2 regions of the Halobacillus amylolyticus genome follow, and region 1 is predicted to be linked to the other one. Evidence: predicted binding sites of a transcription regulator. Region 1 holds the regulator's gene; the other holds the start of a gene.
The links. Region 1 encodes Rex, which represses fermentation and respiration genes when NADH is low (regulators of the CRP and FNR family bind a similar motif). Its sites were predicted from a motif close to TTGTGAAATATTTCACAA; they were not measured.

Region 1 (4,218 bases):
GTTTTTCGTTTCAGAAGAGGAAATTCGCCGCATGCAGGAACAATTGCAAACCATTTTCATTGGAGGCCTTCTGTAGTATGAGGATTTCTCCTTTATTTATGGCCTTTCTTTATTTCGCAATGGGGGCAGCATTTACTTTAATTGCTGTCCACTCTGCGGAAGAAACCGTATGGAATATAAGGACTTTGCTTCCTGTACTCATTGCCACTTTTAACTTCGCTGTAACCGTCCGCCTAATTATTGCTTATATTAAAATAAAAAAAGCTAACAACAAAAAATAACTTACCAGGAGCTCCATGAACCCTGTGCTTGAAGGTGACCGAATTCAGCTTAGATGATCAACCTTTTCAGAACTGTTTTATGAATACAACCAACCGGCGATACGGTTTGATGAAAACCTTGGCTTTACCTATGAAGGAGCTCAACGGAATTTATTTTATGAGACGGACGAGCCTATGATATGTATTTATACGGGATGCTTCGACAAAAAAAGTGAAGATAAAATAGACAAAAGTAACGCCGTGGGCTCTACATTATGCTCACAGCGTTACTTTTTGTCTTGCTTCATCGTTTAGACACGTTCAGACTGCTTATCCTCCTGAACTCCTTTTAGGATAAATGAAAACGGGATCGCTAGGATCAACACCCCTGCCGAGACTAGGAACGCTTCATTCAATGTTTGTAATGTAGCTGCTTGCATATCTATATCGGGGGCCGTTGCAATTTGTGCCCGCCTCACTTCATAATAAATCGAAAAAAACACAATGCCGAGCGAAGATGAAATTTGTCTAATAATGTTATTCATAGCTGACCCTTGAGCAACGAGCGATTCAGGAATTGCATTCATCCCTGAAGTCGTGGCAGGCATATTGCCCATTCCCATGCCTAAGCCGCGAATCGTATTAAGAGCCAGGATCAACCAGTATGGTGTAGATAACTGCAGCATGCCGAGACCAAGGGTTGCCGCTGCCATGATGGCAAGCCCAGGTGGCACGACATATTTGGGCCCTTTTTTATCAAGCAAGCGTCCTCCGATCGACATAAATATTCCACTTGCCACCGCCGCTGGAAGAAACAACAATCCTGTCATTACCGCGGATAACTCGTACACATTTTGGATAAGTAAAGGCAGTAAAAAAATCCCTGAAAACAATCCAATCGAAGCAGACGAAGTGACTAAAATCGACACTGTATACGTTGGTACTTTAAAGACAGACAGATTAAGCAAAGGATCATCCTGCCTGTTTTCATAGAACACAAATAGAATAAGCGCTGACAGTCCACCTGTTACAAGAACAATATTCAATGGGTCCACTAATGTGTCAACACTGCGTCCCCTGCCAAGTGCATATAAAATAGACCCTATTCCGAGTGTAATGATCAGAAAGCCGATATAATCAAACCGCTTCGTTGGATTCGTTTCCGTACGTTCAAGAAACTTAGAAGATAAAATAAGCCCAATTAAACCAAATGGAATATTAAAAGCAAACAACCAGGGCCAGTCTAAAAACTGGATGATCAATCCTCCGACTGTCGGTCCAATGGCTGGTGCGACCATCGCTGCGACCCCGTACACCCCTACAGCCAGTCCTCGTTCATTACGTGGAAAGGAATTGAAGATGAGTGCCATAGCGATAGGCATCATTAAACCGCCAGCCATTCCTTGAATCGCTCGAGAAAAAATAATCATTCCAAGCGTTTGTGAGAATACTCCACATAAAGAGCCTATGATAAAGATACATAACCCTACCATGTACACTTTCTTTTTACCGAAGCGGTCTCCAAAATAACCGGTTAGCGGCATGGTCATTCCCATGGAAACCATAAAAATTGTCAAGATCCAGCCTACAGACACGGCATTAGAATTGAAAATATCAATAAATCTTGGCAACGTAGGGTTAAGCATACTGTTATTTAAAATAACAGTAAAGGTTCCAAACAGGACAGAAACTACGACTAACCACTTGTGCGGCAACTTCCTCATCATACCCCTCCCTACTATTTCGACATCCGAACTATTTATCACTATACCCCTCCACCACTCCGCTTAACCAATAAAATGGAAGGCAAAGTGGGTAATGCTTCTCATCTTTAGCTAAGCAATCACTTAAAATAAATATCTTCATACAGTATCAATGAAGGAGGGGCGATTATGTATCACTTAGCTACACTTTATTTAGCTTGTATTCTGGCTGGTTTTGCCTTAGCTAATATTCCAACCTCAGCTGTTATCACCGCAGAGGTCGCTAGCTTTTTTTCTATAATAGGTGGAATAGCGATCATTGTTTTTGCTTTAGCACTACTTTATCTCGGAGTTAAGGCTCTAATAAATAAGTAATAAAGCAAAAAGAGACCGCAACCAAACGGTCTCTTTTAGTCTTCTTCATTTAAAGGATAATGCTTTAAAAAATAGACAAGTGCTTGTAACTCAATGGCTAGATCAATGTGGTGAACACGGACATTGGAAGGCACAGTGATGCGGGCAGGTGTGAAGTTTAGTACACCAGATATCCCTGCTTCTACCAGTCTATCTGCAATTCCTTGTGCAGCTGTAGCAGGAACGGTTAAAATCGCTACACCAATTCCGTCCATATGCTTCTCTAAATCATCGATGTGCTGAACTGGCACACCTCCTACCTCTTCCCCTATTCTATCGTGATTGGCATCAAACGCCACTTCTATTTTTGTATTATTATTTTTCGTGAAGTTATAGTTTAGAAAGGCTGTTCCAAGATTTCCAACACCGATCAATGCAACCTTAGTTGTTTCGTCCTGGTCCAGGGTCTTTCTAAAAAAGGAAAGTAAATATTCCACATTATAGCCATAGCCCTTTTTCCCAAGGGCTCCGAAATAGGAAAAATCGCGGCGGATCGTAGCTGAATCCACTTTCACAGCTTCACTTAATTCTTTTGACGATACCCGAAGCTTCCCTTGGCCATGTAAGTTATTTAAAAAACGATAGTATAGCGGTAATCGCTTGGCCGTTGCCTGTGGAATCTTCGTATGTTCTGAATCCATTTCTCCACCTCCTCAATCTTCTCTGCGATAGTCTCCACTCTTCCCACCTGTTTTCTCATCGAGATAGGTCGGACCGATGACCATCCCCTTGTCTACAGCTTTACACATATCATACACGGTTAGCGCCGTTGCAGAAGCAGCGGTTAACGCTTCCATTTCTACCCCCGTGCTCCCCTTTGTTTTCACCTGAACTTCGATCAGCAGTTGATACGTATCTTCTACCTGCCAATCAAAGTTCACGTCGATCCCTTTTAACGAGAGCGGGTGACACATAGGAATCCAATCAGACGTTTTTTTAGCTGCCATAATCCCGGCTACTTGTGCGACAGCTAACACATCCCCCTTAGCCATCGTTTGATTCGTGATCTTATGATAAATCGACTTATTCACTTCAACACTTGTTTTAGCAACAGCCGTACGTACGGTATCACCTTTTTCAGATATATCGACCATCTTCGCGCGCCCTTGGTCATTAAAATGAGTAAACTCAGACATGTATAGGCTCCTTTTGCTCAAATCAGTTAATCAAACAGTACTCCTATTCTATCAAAAAATCAACTGGAAGTCGTTACAAGCAGGGGACTCTCGCCTTGCTACTGTTAACCTATATAAGATACACTTATGGCATTGAGGTGAAACGACATGATTCTCATGCAATTGAATCAATTAACAAAGCGTTTTGGGGCTGAGTTAATTTTATCGAATATTAAACTAGAAGTACAAATGCACGATCGAATCGCCATCGTTGGGCGAAATGGAGCGGGCAAAAGTACCCTTCTTAAAATGATGGCTGGGGAAATGAGCCATGATTCTGGTGATATTTTTAAACCCAAGGATGTCACTATGGAATATTTAGCACAGAATACCGGACTAGATTCCGAACAATCAATCTGGATTGAGATGGAAGGTGTGTTTGCTTATCTAAAGCGCTTAGAGAGTGAATTGCGGAAGATGGAGACGAACATGGCTGATCCGGCGCTTATGGAAGACCAGGATACTTATCAGAAACTGCTATCAAGTTATGATGAAAAACAGGATTATTTCAAGCGATCTGGCGGCTATCAATATGAAGCGGAGATTAAAGCTGTGCTCAACGGCCTGAACTTCCACGACTTCGATTGGAGTACACCAATTACTTCATTAAGTGGTGGTCAAAAAACGCGCCTAGCCCTCGGTAAACTGCTTTTGACTAAGCCTGAT
Region 2 (4,218 bases), 1.1 Mb from region 1:
CATGATGATCTTTTAAAAAATGGCGGACCGTACCAACGTATCTATGATATTCAATATCAGGATAAGGAAAAAATATTAAATTCCTCAAAAATATCCTGAATAAAATATTCGAAAGGGGGAGAACAGATGGCTCGTAAACCTAAGCACAGACCTGAGACGAATAAACATTTGAACCGGTTTAAATACACGCAGGATCAAGCTATTGAAAAGCCGTTTAATTGGGCCCAAATGGTTCGTTTGCTCAAATATGTAAAACCATATACGAGACGCCTTTTGCCCATATCTATAATCGCTATGCTCGTATCAACAATCGTCCGACTCGTAGTACCTATTCTGATTGGTAAAGTCGCGATTGATATCGCGATAGCTGAAAATAATACGAATCTACTCATTCAGCTCGTAGTGGGTATTGCTATCCTGTATGTATTAAGTTATATAGGTAACGCTTTGCGTATCAAGTATGTCAATATACTAGGTCAAAATGTCATATACGATTTGCGTCAACACTTGTTTTCTCATGTGCAAAGACTTTCACATAAATTCTTTGATTCAAGGTCAGCGGGATCGATCTTAGTTCGAATTATGAATGATATTAATTCATTGCAGGAGCTCTTTACGAATGGAATTATCAATCTGTTAATGGATATTGTCATGTTGACAGGGATTGTGGTTATTTTATTCGCATTAAGTCCTAAGCTGGCTCTTGCTATCTTGGTAATTATGCCGCTCATGTTCTATATTTCTACGAAACTGCGCAGGAACATACGCCGCTCTTGGCAGGATGTCCGAATTCAACAATCAAGATTGAACTCTCATTTAAATGAGAGTCTTCAGGGAGTGCGTATTACACAGTCTTTTTCACAGGAAACGGAGAATGCCGAATACTTTAATGGAATAAACACGGATAATTTCCAATCATGGAATACCGCCACGAGGAAAAGTGCGATGTTTCGTCCGTTTGTTGAAATGAGTAACGCGGTCGGAACCGTAATCTTGATCTCATATGGTGCGTTTCTTATTTTACAAGGTGACATTGAAATCGGAACCTTTGTGTCGTTTGCCTTTTTCCTCGGCATGTTCTGGGAGCCGATTTCAAGACTTGGTCAAGTGTATAACCAGCTTCTCATGGCGATGGCCGCCTCTGAGCGAATCTTTGAGTTTCTTGACGAACAACCAAACGTTCAAGAGAAAGTAAATGCTCAGGACCTTTCAGATATGAAGGGGCACATAGAATTTGATCAAGTACAATTTGCCTATGATGAGAAGCGGATCGCTTTGCATAATATATCACTTGAAATGAAACAAGGGGAAACTGTCGCATTAGTCGGTCACACAGGTTCTGGTAAATCAACGATTGCTAACTTAATCAGTCGTTTTTATGACCCGACAAAAGGGGCAGTTAAGATTGATGGGACAGATCTTCAGGATGCTACGATTGATAGTGTCAGGCAGCAAATTAGTGTCGTTTTACAAGATACATTTATTTTCTCCGGTACGATTATGGAAAATGTCCGTTTCGGCCGGCCGACAGCTTCTGATGAAGAAGTGATTGAAGCGGCTAAGGTGGTTGGAGCAGATGATTTTATTAGTCGTTTAAATAGTGGTTATGAAACCGAGGTAGAAGAGAGGGGGAGTATTTTATCCGCCGGCGAGCGGCAGCTTCTATCCTTCGCGAGAGCGTTACTTGCTGACCCAAGAATCTTAATTTTAGATGAAGCAACAGCAAGTATTGATACAGAAACCGAAATGAAAATTCAGCAGGCGCTGAGAAGACTGTTGAAAGGCAGAACAGCTATTATCATTGCACACAGACTGTCAACGATCAGGGAAGCTGACAGCATTTATGTACTCGAACATGGCAAGATCCTCGAGCACGGCTCCCACGACCAGTTGATGGATCAAGAAGGCGAATATTTCGAATTAATTAAAGCGCAATTTCAAATGCTTGATGCTATTTAAAAAAATGTCCTCGTTCTCTATTTTGAGCGAGGGCATTTTTCTCTTTTCTCTAGGCTGTTTTCGAAAATTTGTTGCTCATTTATGGTGATTTTTCCCTCTGAGGTCTTCCTATACATAAAGGCAACAATCTTTACTAAAAGAGCCTTTATTTATTAAGATTCCGAAGAATAAATTGGATTTTTGATACAATTAAGGATTTTTTCATCAACTATAGGGTAATGTGTTGTAGAGTGAATAGCAGTCAAAAATGTAGACATTAGACTTACAATGAGATACGATAGATTCAGAGTTTGTGAAGTTTGTCACAAAATAGTCAACGATCATGTAAACATGTATCGCTTTTATGTTTTATACTTTAGATAGTAATGAATAGCGCAGGGGGATAGCAAATGTTTTTTGAAGATAGTGTGCTAATGAGTCGACTGCTTACCTTCTTAACTCTGGGGTTTCATATTATATTTGCAACTGTTGGGGTCGGCATACCTATCATGATATCAATGGCTGAGTTCATCGGGATTAAGAAGAAGGACCCGCATTATACATTGTTAGCACGAAGATGGACGAGAGGATTTACGATCACAGTCGCTGTCGGTGTGGTCACAGGTACAGCTATTGGACTGCAACTCTCTTTATTATGGCCGAGCTTTATGCAGTTCGCAGGAAATATTATTAGTTTGCCGTTATTCTTGGAAGTATTTGCTTTCTTTTTTGAAGCTATTTTTCTAGGGGCCTATCTTTATACGTGGGATCGTTTTAAGAATCCGATCTTTCACTGGTTATTATCAATCCCTATTGTTATAGGTTCAACCCTGTCCGCTTTCTTTATTACAACTGTCAATGCGTTTATGAATTCACCGCGAGGATTCGATGTTGAGGAAGGTAAACTAACCGCAGTAGAGCCTTTTGCGGCCATGTTTAACCCGGCAACACCGTCAAAAGTGTTTCATGTAATTACATCTTCTTATTTAACATCTGCAGCGATCTTAGCAACCATTGCCGCATTTATAATTTTGATAAAAAAAGGGACGACTTATCATAAGAAAGCTTTAAAGATGACGGTTACCGCCACGTTTATCTTCGCGATTGCTACGGCTGTAGCTGGTGATTCTTCAGCGAAATATTTAGCTGAATATCAGCCTGACAAGCTGGCTGCTGGGGAATGGCATTTTGAAACAGAGAAAAGCGCGGACTTGGTGATCTTTGGCACATTAAACGAAAACAATGAAGTGGAGAACGAAATCCGCATTCCGGGTGCACTCAGCTTCCTGGCTCATGGTGATTTCGATGCAGAGGTCGAAGGTTTATATGAAACACCTAAAGATGAGCGACCGCCGCTATGGATCCATTATATGTTCGACTTGATGGTTTCTATAGGTTTCTATTTAGTGGGTATATCCATGCTCTTCCTCATTTTCTGGAAGGTGAAAAAGTGGAATGAGTATAATAAATGGCTGTTAACAGGGTTAGCTGTAATCGGACCACTAGCCATGCTTGCTATTGAATTTGGCTGGATTTATGCAGAAGTCGGACGGCAGCCATGGATTATAAGAGGTTTCATGACAGTGGCAGAAGGAGCTACAACATCACCATACGTTGGATTAATGTTTCTGCTGTTCTTAGGGCTGTACATGGTTTTAGGAATTGGGTGTATTGTTGTGCTGCGTAAGATATTTAAAAATAATCCAGCAGAACTAGAGCTTGAAAGTCGCTACCCTAATGTAAAGGAGAGTGACAAAGAATGAGTTATGAATATATTGGCATCACGGTCCTTTGGTTTTTTCTATATGGCTATTTAATTGTTGCATCAGTCGATTTTGGAGCTGGATTCTTTGCTTACTATGCCAAACTGACGAAAAAGGATCACATTATTAATAAGCTGATATCCAGATACCTGTCACCTGTTTGGGAGGTAACGAACGTATTTTTTGTCTTTTTCTTTGTTGGTCTTGTAGGATTTTTCCCTGATACGGCCTATTATTTAGGACAATCACTGCTCATTCCAGGAAGTATCGCTATCGTTCTGTTAGCGATACGAGGGTCGTTTTATGCATTTGAAAGTTATGGGTCGAAGGATAACTCTGTGTACATGTTTCTTTACGGTGCCACTGGTTTACTGATCCCAGCTGCACTGGCAACAGCGATGACGATTTCTGAAGGAGGCTTTATTGAAGAAACTGCTAATGGAGTCCATCTTATGATCGGAAAGTTACTTTCAAGCCCATATTCATGGAGTGTTGTCCTGCTTGCCATCGTCTCTGT

Region 2: MUO15_RS05660 (cytochrome ubiquinol oxidase subunit I) is a predicted target of Rex. The motif match lies at 2,250-2,267, and genes of this name have one in related genera.

What each region holds. Positions count from the first base shown of each region.
Region 1 is NZ_CP095075.1:2,198,468-2,202,685, forward strand. It holds gene MUO15_RS11255 (CPBP family intramembrane glutamic endopeptidase) at 1-76, shown strand, start outside; gene MUO15_RS11260 (DUF4305 domain-containing protein) at 78-281, shown strand; gene MUO15_RS11265 (MDR family MFS transporter) at 572-1,984, opposite strand; gene MUO15_RS11270 (hypothetical protein) at 2,153-2,338, shown strand; gene MUO15_RS11275 (redox-sensing transcriptional repressor Rex) at 2,374-3,018, opposite strand; gene moaC (cyclic pyranopterin monophosphate synthase MoaC) at 3,031-3,513, opposite strand; gene MUO15_RS11285 (ABC-F family ATP-binding cassette domain-containing protein) at 3,661-4,218, shown strand, end outside.
Region 2 is NZ_CP095075.1:1,067,737-1,071,954, reverse strand. It holds gene MUO15_RS05670 (ABC transporter ATP-binding protein) at 1-99, shown strand, start outside; gene MUO15_RS05665 (ABC transporter ATP-binding protein) at 127-1,959, shown strand; gene MUO15_RS05660 (cytochrome ubiquinol oxidase subunit I) at 2,349-3,701, shown strand; gene MUO15_RS05655 (cytochrome d ubiquinol oxidase subunit II) at 3,698-4,218, shown strand, end outside.